Regions from separate parts of the Priestia sp. GS2 genome, predicted to be linked through region 1. Evidence: predicted binding sites of a transcription regulator. Region 1 holds the regulator's gene; the other holds the start of a gene.
What was found. Region 1 encodes NrdR, which represses ribonucleotide reductase genes. Its sites were predicted from a motif close to AACACNATATATNGTGTT; they were not measured.

Region 1 (7,590 bases):
GAACTAAATCTTCATTATCCATTTCCATTGCTGGGAACATGCCGTCTTGATAATGATCCCAGTGACCAGATGTTTTATATAGCTCTACGCTACCTAGGACTGGTGTGTACACGTGTTGATAACCTAGTGCAACTTCTTTATCCACAATATAGCGTTCGATAACGCGACGAATTGTTGCCCCTTTTGGTAACCATAATGGAAGACCTTGTCCAACTTTTTGTGAGTTTGTGAATAAATTAAGCTCTTTACCAATTTTACGGTGATCACGCTCCTTCGCTTCCTCTAATAAGCGTAAGTGCTCATCTAAGTCCGCTTTTTTGAAGAATGCTGTACCGTAGATACGCTGCAACATTTGATTGTTGCTATCTCCACGCCAGTAAGCACCAGCAATATTCAATAGCTTAAATTCTTTAATTTTGCCGGTTGATGGAACATGAACACCGCGACAAAGATCAAAGAACTCGCCTTGTTGATAAATTGTTACAGTCTCACCTGCTGGAATTGCATCGATAAGCTCTAACTTTAATTCATCTCCAACTTCTTTATATAGCTCAATTGCTTCTTCACGAGATACTTCGCGACGCTCAATATCAATATTTGCATTCACAATCTTCTTCATTTCTTTTTCAATTTCAATTAGATTGTCAGGCGTAATGGATTGCTCCATATCAATGTCATAATAAAATCCACTCTCGATAACTGGTCCTACGCCAAGCTGAACCTTTTGATCTTTAAAAACACGCTTAATCGCTTGAGCCATTAAGTGAGCCGTACTGTGACGCATAATTTCAAGTGCTTCACTTGAATCTTGCGTGATGATTTCAAGCTGACCGTCTGCGTAAATTGGTGTACGTAAATCTAAAAGCTCACCGTTTACCTTACCTGCAATTGATTTTTTCTTTAGCCCTGGGCTAATCGATGACGCAATTTGTTCTGTCGTTGTACCTTTAGGATATTCTTTTACTGCACCATCTGGAAATGTCATTGAAATAACTTCTGACATGTGATTCAACTCCTTATTTATCTCAGTATAATCCTGCATAAACTGGTTATTTATGCAAATAAAAAAACTCGTCCCTTAGTAAGGGACGAGTTGTGTATACACGTGGTACCACCCTTGTTTCTGTCTTTCTGCTTAATAAAGCACAATAAAAGACAGCTCGAGGCTTGATAACGGAAATTCCGTCAGTAATTACTAAAGTAAAATACTTGTTTACTACTGAAGTTTAGAGGTGGTAAGGATATAAATCGTGTTAAGAATCTTTCAGCCATGGATTCCCTCTCTAATAAACCGTAAATATAAACTCATGTCCTCATCATTACTTATCGCTAATTAATATTTTTACAATATGAGCCTATTATATTCATTTTTAAAATAGAAATCAACCTCTCAAGTCAGATTCTCTTTTTTTAAAAATGTGGCTTCTTGTTTTGTACATATGATTACTCGCTCTTGGAAAAGGTTTTGAATGGTATAAATGAAATCATGTGTATGCTCACGATCACTATAAATATAAATATGCTCTGGAGATAGCGTAATGAGAGGCGCTATAACGGATGGATCTATGTATAACGACTCATTCTTTTTCATAAATTCCTCAGCTAAATGTTGACGCTGATTTGCTGTTAACAATGTAAAATTTTCATCATAGAGTTGAAATTCACTTTCTTGTGAATACACAACATGTATTGCTTCGCAGTTTGCCTCTTCCGTTAAAATAACTTGTCTGAGCTGTTCAACAAACATTTGATATTCATATTCTAGTTTATATTCATCAATAGCGATTTCTACATAGTATTGTAAGCGAGATCGATAATTCTTTAATCGAAACTGGAGAAAGGACTCAAATGTAAACGTAACGTTGTTCACTAAGAAATCTTGCAGCGCTTCTCTAATTAATAGCTCTTTCGGCATTGAAAAATCCTGTTTTGGTACATCCTCTTTCTCACCCTCTACAATATGATAGACCATGTCTATAATAAGCTGTAGCTCTTGTGAATCTGTATAAAAAAATTTCTGTGTCAAAATCTCACTTAAAATGGACTCTTCTTTCTGCCCTAATATAAAATCTGTCAATACTGGGATTAGCATATCGTGTACAATTTCGTCTCGATTATATGTCACGTCAATTACTAGAAGCTGACTGTTCACAAGTTTAAAGCATTGCGGAGCATATGATAAAGCGCTTCGTTTCGCGCATAGAGACCTGTAAATACCAATTGCTTCTTTCTCATACTTAAAGAAAATTCTCACTAATGTTAGCCCCCTTTTGGACACGCTTTATTTATATATATGGGGCAACATGAAAAAAAATGAGCAAGTCCTTACATGAAATGTAAAAGAACTGCTCATTTATTACGTTTATTTTCACCTTCCACCTTTACAGGAGTGGCTAACGTCTTGATTCGTTCCATAATCCGCGCGGCTTTCAACTCTTCCTCTTCACCTTTTTGTGTATACGTTAAATGGTGCTTCATCTGCTGAAAATTTAGATTTGACGTAAAAAAAGTCGGTAGATTTTCCAGCATTCGGAATTGAAGGATAGTGCCCAGCACATCGTCTCGCATCCAGCTCGTTACAGATTCTGCGCCCAAGTCATCTAACATTAAGACGGGCACTTTTTTAACGTATTCTATCTTCTCGTTAAAAGTTTTATCTTGAAAAGATCCTTTAAGCTCTCGCAAGAACTCAGGAACATATACAATGGTTGATTTCACTTTCTTTTCAGCTAAGGCATTAGCAATCGCACCTAAAAAGTAGGTTTTCCCAACACCGAAAGACCCATGTAGATAAAGAGCTTTCATCTTTTTATTAGGTTCATACTCCCTGACAAAATCTCGCACTAACTTAATAGCTTCAAGCCGGCCTTGCTCAATTTCAATCTCTGACATGGAAGCGCTCAAAATATCTTTCGGTACATAAAGACACTGAATAAATGACTCTTGCTCTTTGCGTTCATCTTCAGTTACTTTTCTAGGACAGCGCTCATAAGTTACATCAATATTCTTACCATCAATGGAAAGCTTTGGATGATAGCCTTTAATCATATTAACGCAGCTTTGTAAAGATGGACAGTCTTGACACTCTTTGCTCTGCCCTTTAAACTCATGCATCTTAATAAGACCACGTTCTACAATACCTTCATCCAATTGATCCCGATTCTTCCTTAAAAAATCTTGGACATTACGATCAGAAAGTACTTCTGATTTTAACGTTTCAAATCGTTCCTTAAAACCTTGATTATTCGCTAATTTGTTTAGTGAATCATTGATTGACTTCATCCCATTACCTCTCCTTTCCATTCATTAATCCTCACGATTCTTCTTTAAGTCCAAATCAAGCTGCTTTAATTCTTCTTCAAGTTTCCGCTTTTCTTCTTCAAAATCTAAATCTTCTTTTTGGCTTTGAGGTTTCTTTTCCTCTTCCGACTCTTCTTTCAACCAGTCTGGGACCAGCTCTTTACGAACCGTTCGTTTTTTCTTCGTCGTTGCTTGCTTAGACTCAGCCCAATTTTGGTATTCCTTATGCTCATTCTTCGCAATAATCATCGCTTCTTCCACTGTTTTTACCTTTTTACGAGCCCAGTGCCCCGCAATTTTATCCACATATGCTTTCGATAACTTCATATCTGTTCTTAGCATGACATAATAAATAAGTACGTTAGCAACACCAGGAGAAAGATTTTGATGAAACATAACGTCTTCAACCATTTGTAAATCTGCTTTAGAAGGCGTTGCTCCACCGGACAAGTCTGTCAGTAGCTGCTTTGGCGACGTCACTTCTAACTGCTTAATTAACTTCTCCTCTTGAGAAATAGGCTCTTTATGTTCCATTGTTCGTAATAACGGCGGCTGAACTTGTTCACTTAAGTTAGGCAGTGCTTCACCATTTTCAAACTGATAATGGTTTCTAGCAGCTTTTCGAAGCATTTCAATATCTACTTGATCATTTTCATTAAGCGCGTCCAAGACAACATTCTTCATTTGCAAAGCATCGATTTGATATAAAAACGCCAGCTTTTCAATTGCTGACCTTACTTTGATTGTAATGGCTTTTTTAGAAATCATGGACTCGGTTAAACCTGCCAGAAATAAATCAAAATCAAACCCTGCATCCCTAATCGTTATATTCGCTCTTTTGGAGTTATCAACATAGTCTAAATCTTTACTTGGTATGAAGACATCTTGATTCTCTCGTTGTAAACTTGACGTGAGCTCTGTCGTTTGTACTGACTTATAGACATCGTTAAATGACCGAGTAACGTCTTTAAATTCCATCTGGTCAACAGCTGGGTCCATAAAGTATCGTCTAATTTTTTGAAATACATTTTTCCCTAATCGATTGTATAAGTAGACATTTAAAACACCATCATCAAAGAACTGTTGTGGTGTTAATGGAGGAATTAACTCATAAATATAAACTCTTCCCCCGTCATCTTCTTTCATATAGGTTTTTAATAAGCCAATTCCCTCAAGCTTTAATCGCTCTTGATAAATGGATTTTAAGTTCATTTGCATAACGGCCATTAGATGATGATGCGTTACTTCTGCTCCCCACAAGCGCCCTTGCTCTAGTTCACTCCATAACGTCATATATAAGCCATAGCACACGGTTCCAATTAACGGTTGATAGAGAGTTGTTAACACTTTTCGATCATATTCTTGAATAACGCCGCTCGTTCTCACAACATAACGGTCAACTGGAATAATTTCTTTCCAATGTTGCTCATTCATCATCATTACCTACCCAATTCTAAAATAGCAAAAAAGAGCTAAAAAATCTCTTTAATAGCTCTTTTATAGTTTTTCTTTCTTAATTAACTCTTTTAGTTCATCAATAAAGACATTAATGTCTTTAAATTGACGATAAACAGAGGCAAAGCGTACATACGATACTTCATCAATAGCAGCTAGCCTTTCCATTACCATTTCCCCAACAACGTCCGACTGAACTTCTGATGCACCTTGACTACGCAGTTCAGATTCAATATCATGTACAGTATCTTCAAGTTGTTTCAAGCTAACTTGTCTTTTTTCACATGCCTTAATCAAACCGCGTAAAATCTTCTCTTTACTAAATTCTTCACGCGCTCCGTCTTTTTTCACTACGATTAAAGGTGGCTCTTCTACTTTTTCAAATGTTGTATAACGGTAGTGACAATTTTCGCATTCACGTCGCCTGCGAATTGAACGACCTTCTTCAACAGGCCGTGAGTCTAACACTCTCGTTCCATTATACTGACAGGAAGGACATTTCATCTTCTCAACTCCAATAAATAACCTTTTATATTTGTATAAACTAAGCAGCTTGTACGAACTGACTGCCTATGTATGTTAGAAATTTAAAATAAAAATTCACTTTCTTTTCATATTATAGAAAACAAAGCTTGAATACAAGTGAAGGAGAATGAATTCTGAAATTTTATTTCCTAAAACATTTGTTTTCCAATAGATAAAGGCGTTATACAGCTTTATTTATTCAATATACTTTATTTCCCTTACTTAATAGCAATCAAATGCTGATCAAAATGCTTATAAAAAAAGATGATTAATTCTTTACTATACCCAAAATCGAATGGCATCACTTTTGATTCCGTTGTAACCGAAAAATCGATAGCGGTTTCAAAAGGTCGTAATGAAATAATCGTAATAACAACAAATGCTTTTCGCCCCTTAGATACGTTTAAACTAATCTCTCCACGCTCTTCATAAGCAGCTAAAATCTCTACTCCATTCATATTCTTCAATAAATTTTGCACCTGAGTAAATGTTTGAGAGGCTGTTGATTTATAGTAATGTGTTTGTAACTTTGGATTCTCGTGGTGGTCTCTAGTTTCAGAATGATTCGAAAAAACTGACTTTACTTTTTGAATAATCCCCATGTTGTATAGACTCCTTTTTATCAAAATAATCGCTATAGCTATTAAAAATATACTAGCTACTTTCTTTATTATAATGGATAAACGATATTTTTGTATCTAAAAAGGACTGTCTATAAATGGCGAGTCCAATTTATAGAGCAGTCCCTAATTGTCTTAGCTTTGTTTTATACTATTAAAGTACATTTGCTTTCGTTTGCTTTACTTGTACAGGACCCATTCCACGTGGCACTTCAATTGTCTCACGTGTTTGAGCATTTAGTTCATCTGCAATATAGTCAGCAGCGATTGTTGGATCTAAGTCTCCACATGTGTATACATCGATACTTGCATATCCATGCTCTGGAAAGCTGTGAATAGTTAAGTGTGATTCTGAGATAATAACAACCCCACTTACACCCTGAGGTGCAAACTTATGAAAAGCAACCTCACGAACTTCCGCTCCAGTCTTTAATGCTGCATCTACAAACGTTTTTTCAATATAATCCATATCATTCAACTTATCGAAATCACAACCCCATAATTCTGAGATAACGTGACGACCCATTGTTTCCATAATGATATTTCCCCCTTTAACAATTTTTAATCGTTAAATATGAAATTCTTTCGCCATATAGCATGTTAACTACCACGGGGGAAAGTTAGTCCAGAGAGGTCCTAACCCTTTAAGTAGATACATAACCGAAAGGTACACAAGAAGTTCACGAAACATAGTATACTTTGTTTAGACTTATTTTGCAACACGTGATTTTATTTAAATTTACAATCTGTAGCTAAACACAATTTATTCTCTGCCCCACCGCTTTCTTAAGACCTCTCATTTATTAGTTCCCTATCTTAATTAGAACAAACAATGAATTCAAACACAAAAAGCGAGGCATGATTGCCTCGCTTTTTTATCCAACTTTTAGCTTTGAATTTTGAATCATTTCTGCTGTAATATATTTCACCAAATCGACTACTCTTTGTGAGTATCCCCATTCATTATCGTACCACGCTAATACTTTAATTTTATGTTCATCCATGACCATCGTTGATAAGCCGTCAATGATTGCTGAATGAGGGTTTGTATTGAAATCAATTGATACTAATGGTTCTGTTGTAAATGCCAATATGCCTTGTAAGGGACCCTCTGCCGATTGAATAAACATTTCATTCACCGCTTCTTTTGTTACCGCTTTCCTAACATCGACAACAAGGTCGACAAGCGAGACATTTGGCGTTGGAACCCGCAGCGCCATACCATGTAATTTCCCACTGAGATGAGGAAGCACCAGCGATAATGCTTTGGCAGCCCCAGTTGTTGTAGGGATAATGGACTGACCGCATGCGCGCGCGCGTCGCAAATCTTTATGTGGATTATCAATATTTTTTTGATCATTCGTATATGCGTGAACTGTTGTCATCAATCCGTTCTCAATGGTGAAAGCTTCGTCTAATACTTTCACAACAGGCGCTAGGCAGTTTGTCGTACAAGATGCATTTGAGATAATATGGTGCTTATGCACATCCAATACCTTTTCATTTACCCCCATTACAATCGTGACATCTTCATCTTTACCAGGTGCTGTTAAGACAACTTTTTGAGCACCAGCCTCAATATGTAACTGTGCTTTTTCTCTAGAGTTAAATTTCCCAGTTGCTTCAATCACTAGATCAATTTGCAACTGTTTCCACGGTAATAAGAGTGGGTCTCGCGAGTCAAGCAGTT
Region 2 (7,590 bases), 260 kb from region 1:
TTCTTTTATCATTTTAGGAGGTGAACAAAATGAGACGTCCATTCGTTAAACCACTTGTTAATTCATTAATTGCTTTAGGGATCATTGGATTTATTTACACTCTTGCAACAAATCCAACAAGCCTATTGCGTCAAGCAGGCTATATCTTTTTATTTATCATTTTGTTTTACTTAGTTTATCGATTTATTATCCGCCCTGCTCAAACAAAAGGGCAAGACAAAGGATACCATCGAGCTGTGAAACAATCAAAAATACGTCAAAAAGAAAAAGAACGAAGCGGTAATAAAGTGGATATGAACGCTTATCGCAACGTCCAAAAACGTCCATCTGCTAAAGTTAACAAACCGTTAAAGAAAAAGAAAAGCAATACACATTTAACAGTCATTGAAGGCAAAAAAGGAAAAAAGAAAAATCGTGCCTTCTTTTAATGAAAAACTGCGCCTTACAAAGACGCAGTTTTTTCTATTTAATAGCACCACTTTTTTAAAAACAGCTCTGCTTTATTCTTTCCATAGTGAAAAAGCTGGTGCTTCTGTTCTTCTGATAAAGAAAATTCCGTAGCCAACACTTCACTAACTGGTAAAAAGATGATATTTCGTTCGTGACGTTTTGATATATGCCTTGCATCATGTGCGTCTTTCATTGTATCAAATAAAGCTGAAAACATCGCGATTGCATTTTTTATATTTTTTTTATCTTCTTCTTTTTCACGAGGACTAAGTTTAATACCCAACACAGGCCTCTGTTTACGTTTTTGATCATCATCAAATAAAAAAATGGGAAAATTACTTAATACCCCACCGTCAACAATAAGGCTTACGGGATTTGTCCGCAGCCTAACTGGTTCAAAGAAGTAGGGAATACTACAGCTCATCCGTACCGCTTTTGCTACGGGAAATTTCTTTGGATCTATTCCATATTTAGGCAAATCATCAGGTAATACTACTAGCTGGCTATTTGTTAAATCAGAAGCAATGATTCGTAATGATCCGACTGGCAAATCACCAAATGTAACAATCCCTCTTGCTTTTAACTTGCTAGCTATCCATTTTTCTAACTTTTCACCTTTATATAAGCCTAAGTTCCAATAGAGAAGAAGCCATTTTGTAAGAGCAGACGGCAAAAAAGAAACACGTTGATCTAGTAAAGACTTCACGTTCATTTCATCCATCATTTCCATCATTTCCTCACTTGTATAACCCGCTACAATAAGGGCGCATACAATCGAACCAGCACTTGTACCCGCTAGGCGCCTGAAAATAAAATCTCGCTCTTCTAAAGCTTGCAAGGCTCCAAGTAGCGCGAAACCTTTAAGCCCACCACCTGAAAAAACACCATCAATATACAGAAGTTCTCAACTCCTTCAGTCTGCCTCCTATCTACACTTTAGTACCTCTCGCATTAAATTATGCTAAAAATAAAAAGAGCCGCTCTAATCTAAATTAGAACGACTTTTCCAATATGCATTATAACTGTTGCTCTTCTTCATTTTTCCTTTGGACGCTTCGCAAGCCTTGCACACGCTCTGGATCTTCCTCAAAGTATTGTACTAGATCACCGATTCTGTCAATTGAGTTCCAGCTTAGATGGTGTTCAATACCTTCAACATCTTCATAAATATTCTCTTCATCTACGCCGATAATACGCAGCAGCTGCTCCAATAGCTCATGACGATAAACAAGGCGTTTACCAATCTTTTGTCCTTTTGGAGTTAAAACAAGACCACGGTATTTTTCATAGATTAAATATTCATCTTTATCAAGCTTCTGCACCATTTTTGTGACTGATGAGGGATGAACTGTTAAAGCATCAGCGATATCCGAAACCCTAGCATATCCTTTATCTTCAATCAGCATATATATTTGTTCAATATAGTCTTCCATACTTGGCGTAGGCATGAAATCTCCCCCAATAAAATAATTATTATGTATAAACTACCGAAACACGCTTCTATAAACTTTTAGTAATCTATTGCTCAAAAAGTTAAAAACTAACGATACTACAAAAGACATTCATGTAAAATCATACTATATAGTATAAGCAAATACAAGAAAATCTAGTATGCATTTACTTCAACATATAAAAAGGCTGACACATTGTCAGCCTTTTTATGACTTTCTTATAAACCACACTTTAACTGGGCACCACAATTTGTACATGTGTTGCAGCCACCCATTTCTTCAACTGTTCCTTGGCGACAAACCGGACACGTATTTCCAACTTCAGAACCAATCGTTACGTCTGTTGATCCTACTTCGTTGATTGTATCTACTAATACAACGTGTGGCTTTTCTGCTTTTCTTTCTTTTACTTCTTCATCAAATGTGTTTTCTTCTGCTTTTAGCGTTAATACCTGAGCATCACGGCTACCGTCTACATAAACTGTACCACCTTTTGCTCCGCCTTTATATAAACGCTCGTACACTTTTTGAACTTGTTCAACTGTATAGCCACGAGGTGCGTTTACTGTTTTACTAATTGAACTATCAATCCAACGCTGAATAACACACTGAACATCAGCATGAGCTTCTGGAGCCAATTCCATTGCTGAAATAAACCATTCAGGAAGGTTATTTGGATCCGCTTCTGGATGTTGGTCTAAATATTCTTGAACGATATCTGCTTTTACTTCAATAAATTTCCCTAAGCGACCGCTTCGGAAGTAAGAGAATGAGAAGTATGGTTCAAGACCTGTTGATACGCCAACCATTGTTCCTGTGCTACCAGTCGGTGCTACAGTTAGTAAGTGTGAGTTACGAATACCGTGCTCTTTGATGCTTTCTCGAATATCTTCCGGCATTTTTTTCATAAACCCTGTGTTAGTGAAAGCTTCACGTAAACGAGCTGTTTCCTCTTCTGAATCACCAATTAAGAATGGGAAGCTTCCTTTTTCTTTTCCAAGCTCTACAGATGCACGGTATGCTGTTGTTGCAATTGTTTCAAATACTTGATCAACAAGTTCATTTCCTTTTTCAGAACCGTACTCTGTTTCACAGTAGATAAGTAAATCATGAAGCCCCATTACACCAAGACCTACACGACGCTCACCAAGAGCTTGCTTTTGGTTTTCTTCTAAGAAGTAAGGCGTTGCATCAATAACGTTATCCTGCATGCGCACACCCGTTTCAACCGTTTGACGAAGTTTTTCAAAGTTCACTGTTTTTGTCTCTTTATCTGCCATTTGCGCTAAATTTACAGCGGCTAAATTACAAACTGAAAACGGTGCAAGTGGTTGTTCTCCACATGGATTTGTCGCTACAACATGCTGACCGTATGCTTGTGCATTTGTCATGTCGTTCGCATTATCAAAGAAGAAGATACCTGGTTCTGCGGAGTACGTTGCACAAATGTTAACTAAGTTCCAAAGCTCTTTTGCACGAATTTTACGATACGTACGAACCTTATTACCTTGTTTTTCCCACTCGCGAACATCTCCTACCTCATGCCAGCTTTCGTTGTAGTGTGCCATTTCTTCTTTCGAATAGCTTTCTACATCTGGGAAGCGAAGATCGTATTCACTATCGTTTTCAACTGCATCCATAAACTCTTTTGTTAAACAAACAGAAATGTTTGCTCCTGTTAAGAATTCAGAATTATGAACGCTATACGTTCCACCAGTTTGTAGCTTTTCTTCAGCATCTGCAATAATTTTCTCGCTGAATCCACCAAGACCTGGAATTTGCTTATAATTGATAATTCCTTGGTACATGTCCTTTTCAGATTCCGTAAGCGGCGTAAATTTCAGCTTATCTTGGGCATGTTTTTTAATCATTTCATCATTTGTGTTTTCAATTAAGAATCGTAAAATGCGTGGATTTTGCATTTTAGAGATAATAAACTCAACAATATCTGGATGCCAATCCGCTAACATAATCATTTGAGCACCGCGACGAGAACCGCCTTGCTCTACAAGGTGCGTAAGTTTCGCAATATCGTCTAACCAAGAGACAGAACCTGATGATTTACCGTTTACACCACGCGCTAGCGTGTTGCGTGGACGCAGAGTTGAACCATTTGTTCCAACTCCTCCACCTCGGCTCATGATTTCCATAACTTGCTTACGGTGTTCAGAAATTCCTTCGCGAGAATCTTTTACATATGGCATTACATAGCAGTTAAAGTATGTAACATCCGTTTCAGCTCCCGCTCCGTACAGAACGCGTCCAGCTGGTACAAAGTTCATTTGAACAAGCTCTTGATAGAATTTTTCAAACCATTCGTTTCGCTTCTCTTCCGTTTGTTCAGCGGAAGCTAACCCAGTAGCGTTACGTTTTGCAATTTGCTCGTAGAAGATTTCCAGTGGTTTTTCAATTACGTCTAATGAACGAGTAATAAGTCCACTTTCTGCTTCTTCAGGCGCTAAAGCTCCGCGAAATTCATCTTCAACCTTTACGACTGCCATCTTTTGGTCAAAATTAATGCTTTCCACATAGCCAAGTCCTCGAGCTGGAAACTTCGGATCTTCCTTTACGGTTAAAACAACAAAGTCTCCTTTTGATAACGTAAGTTTTTCCGTATCTTTAAACGCATAGCGGTCTAACATTACGAGTCGAGATACACCTTTATGAGTAATTTTCATATCGGGTGTAATTGGGTGTACTTGCGGAAAGCGTTCAATATCTTGATTGAGCTTTTCAATATTCATATTTACTTTTTGATTAACTATAACAGTCATTCTGACAACTCCCTTACCAATCGTGCTCTATTTTACCAATCATTTACCTCATTTTGGAAAAAATAAAATTTCAACTATCAATAACTTACCACACGAATTGGACAAATTCAACATGTAGTATTCAACCAAAAACCAAGCACCCACATATAGACAGGTGTCAAGAGAAATATTTTTTTTACATTAAAAAAAGTATTTGACTTTTACATCAATTACTTTCGTCAGTTGAATAAAACCTGCAGGAGTACAGATTAAATCCGGTACTCCCACGCAGTCATTATCTTCTAAAATTCCATTCATCAGAAGCATACTTCTTTTGTGCCAATTCTTCTACATAACGCTCTTCTTCTTCTGTTAACTCATAAGGTTCTAAGTCAATATTTAAAGCGCTAGCAAAGCCTTTATAAAATGCTTCCTTAGCTTCTTCCATTTGAATTTTACGACCTGCAATAGCGTTAATTGCAACAGCTTTGGAACGAAACGCACGCTGCATTCTCTCTTTCACACGATCATTTGGATAATTAAATACGCTAAATAATTTATCTTCATCAATCTCTAATAAAATTGAACCGTGCTGTAAGATAACCCCTTTTTGACGAGTTTGTGCGCTTCCGGCAATCTTACGTCCTTCTACCACAAGCTCATACCATGAAGGTGCATCAAAACAAACAGATGAACGTGGATTTTTTAAGCTATTCTTTTCTTCTTCCGTTCGAGGAATTGCAAAGTATGCTTCAAGCCCTAATGAGCGAAACCCCTCTAATAATCCTTCAGAAATGACGCGATACGCCTCAGTCACCGTCTTAGGCATATTTGGATAGTTTTCCGATACAATAACGCTGTAGGTAAGCTCCTCGTCGTGCAAAACGCCTCTACCACCTGTTGGACGACGTACAAACCCTAATCCTAATTCATCTACTTGTTCAAAGTTAATTTCTTTTTCGGCTTTTTGAAAGTAGCCAATTGATAATGTTGGAGGATTCCAGCCGTAAAATCGAATCGTTGGTGGTATTTGACCAGTGCTATGCCACTCTAAAAGCGCCTCATCAAGTGCCATGTTATAATATGGCGAACGTTCTTTTGAATCAATGAATCTCCATTTTTGCTTCATTTTTCTCATCCCTAACTAGTATAGTAGACATTTACATATGTAATAAACTTAATCCGTTTTTTAGTCTACCAAAAGATAAGCAGAAGGAAAAGAAAAGTGAAGCAGTAATTTTTTACTTTTCTTTCGTAAAAACTACCCTGACTTCAGGAAGATTCCCTTTACTTCTAATTTCATTCACTTATATAATAAGGTTATGTATTTTGTCGAAGAAAGGAAGAAACAACATGTGGGCACTAATCATTGTACTTGCGGCAATTATTATCTATTCTGTCGTAATGTTTTTTTACCAACGTCGCATTATGAAAACGTTAACGGAGGAAGAATTCCGAAGCGGTTACCGTAAAGCACAGCTAGTTGATATTCGCGAACCAAATGAGTTTGAAAACGGACATATTTTAGGCGCAAGAAATATTCCCCTTTCACAGTTCCGTATGCGTATAAAGGAGTTTCGCACTGATCAACCTGTTTATATTTATTGCCAAAGTGGCATGCGAACAGGTCGTGCTGCTCAACTCTTACGCAAGCATGGTGTGAAAGAAATTCATGACCTAAAAGGCGGATTCAAAGCATGGAACGGTAAAATTAAGACAAAGAAATAATTCATAAAAACAGCCCCTTCTTAGATGAAGGGGCTGTTTTTTTAATTTTCTTTTTGATAACGAAGTACAGGCTTTCTTGCTGCGAGCGTTTCATCCAATCGCTTAACAACTGTCGTATGAGGTGCTTCTTGAACGATTTCTGGTTTTTCTTCCACTTCTTTTGCAATTTGAATCATTGCATCAATAAACGCATCCAGCGTCTCTTTTGATTCAGTTTCAGTTGGCTCAATCATCATGCACTCTTCCACAATGAGAGGGAAGTAAATTGTCGGCGGATGATACCCAAAATCAAGCAATCTCTTCGCAATATCCAAGGTGCGAACACCGAGCTTTTTCTGGCGTTTTCCTGACAAAACAAATTCATGCTTACAATGACGATCAAATGGTAAATCATAATGTTCTGCTAATCGTCTCATCATGTAGTTTGCATTTAATACCGCATTTTCCGTTACTGCTTTTAAACCGTCTGGTCCCATAGAGCGGATGTACGTATAAGCACGGACGTTAATACCAAAGTTTCCGTAAAACGGCTTAACTCGTCCAATAGACTGTGGACGATTGTAGTCAAAAGCAAAGCCGCTTTCTGTTTTGACTAGTACTGGCTTTGGTAAGAACGGAATCAAATCTGCTTTTACACCAACTGGACCAGAACCTGGACCACCACCACCGTGTGGGCCCGTGAATGTTTTATGCAGGTTTAAATGCACAACGTCAAAGCCCATATCACCTGGTCTTGCTTTACTTAATACAGCGTTCAAATTCGCTCCGTCATAATAAAGCTTCCCACCAGCGGCGTGAACGATTTCTGCCATTTCCAAAATATCTTCTTCAAAAAGACCCAACGTATTTGGATTTGTTAACATAAGAGCAGCTGTTTCTTCGCTTACTACTTTACGAAGATCATCTAAGTCTACCAACCCATGTTCATTAGATTTTACAGTAACTGTTTCGAAACCAGCTACTGTTGCCGAAGCTGGATTTGTACCGTGAGCTGAATCAGGAACAATTACTTTCGTACGCTTCGTATCCTCGTTCGCTTCATGATAAGCACGAATCATCATTAATCCTGTCCACTCACCGTGAGCACCTGCTGCTGGCTGAAGCGTAACTTCATCCATCCCTGTAATTTCTGTTAAGTGTTCCTGTAAATCATACATTAACTCCAGAGCACCTTGAACGGTTTCTTCATCTTGAAGTGGGTGGATATT

Region 2: V2145_RS02355 (vitamin B12-dependent ribonucleotide reductase) is a predicted target of NrdR. The motif match lies at 4,780-4,797, and genes of this name have one in related genera.

What each region holds. Positions count from the first base shown of each region.
Region 1 covers NZ_JAZGJX010000001.1:188,015-195,604, reverse strand. Annotated here, with positions in the region: gene thrS (threonine--tRNA ligase) at 1-1,003, opposite strand, end outside; gene V2145_RS01005 (putative sporulation protein YtxC) at 1,391-2,254, opposite strand; gene dnaI (primosomal protein DnaI) at 2,350-3,282, opposite strand; gene V2145_RS00995 (replication initiation and membrane attachment family protein) at 3,307-4,734, opposite strand; gene nrdR (transcriptional regulator NrdR) at 4,798-5,259, opposite strand; gene V2145_RS00985 (cytosolic protein) at 5,499-5,882, opposite strand; gene speD (adenosylmethionine decarboxylase) at 6,055-6,435, opposite strand; gene V2145_RS00975 (glyceraldehyde-3-phosphate dehydrogenase) at 6,776-7,590, opposite strand, start outside.
Region 2 covers NZ_JAZGJX010000001.1:449,031-456,620, reverse strand. Annotated here, with positions in the region: gene V2145_RS02370 (SA1362 family protein) at 30-428, shown strand; gene V2145_RS02365 (patatin-like phospholipase family protein) at 467-1,348, opposite strand; gene mntR (transcriptional regulator MntR) at 1,467-1,898, opposite strand; gene V2145_RS02355 (vitamin B12-dependent ribonucleotide reductase) at 2,120-4,675, opposite strand; gene V2145_RS02350 (lipoate--protein ligase family protein) at 4,950-5,783, opposite strand; gene V2145_RS02345 (rhodanese-like domain-containing protein) at 6,008-6,382, shown strand; gene gcvPB (aminomethyl-transferring glycine dehydrogenase subunit GcvPB) at 6,424-7,590, opposite strand, start outside.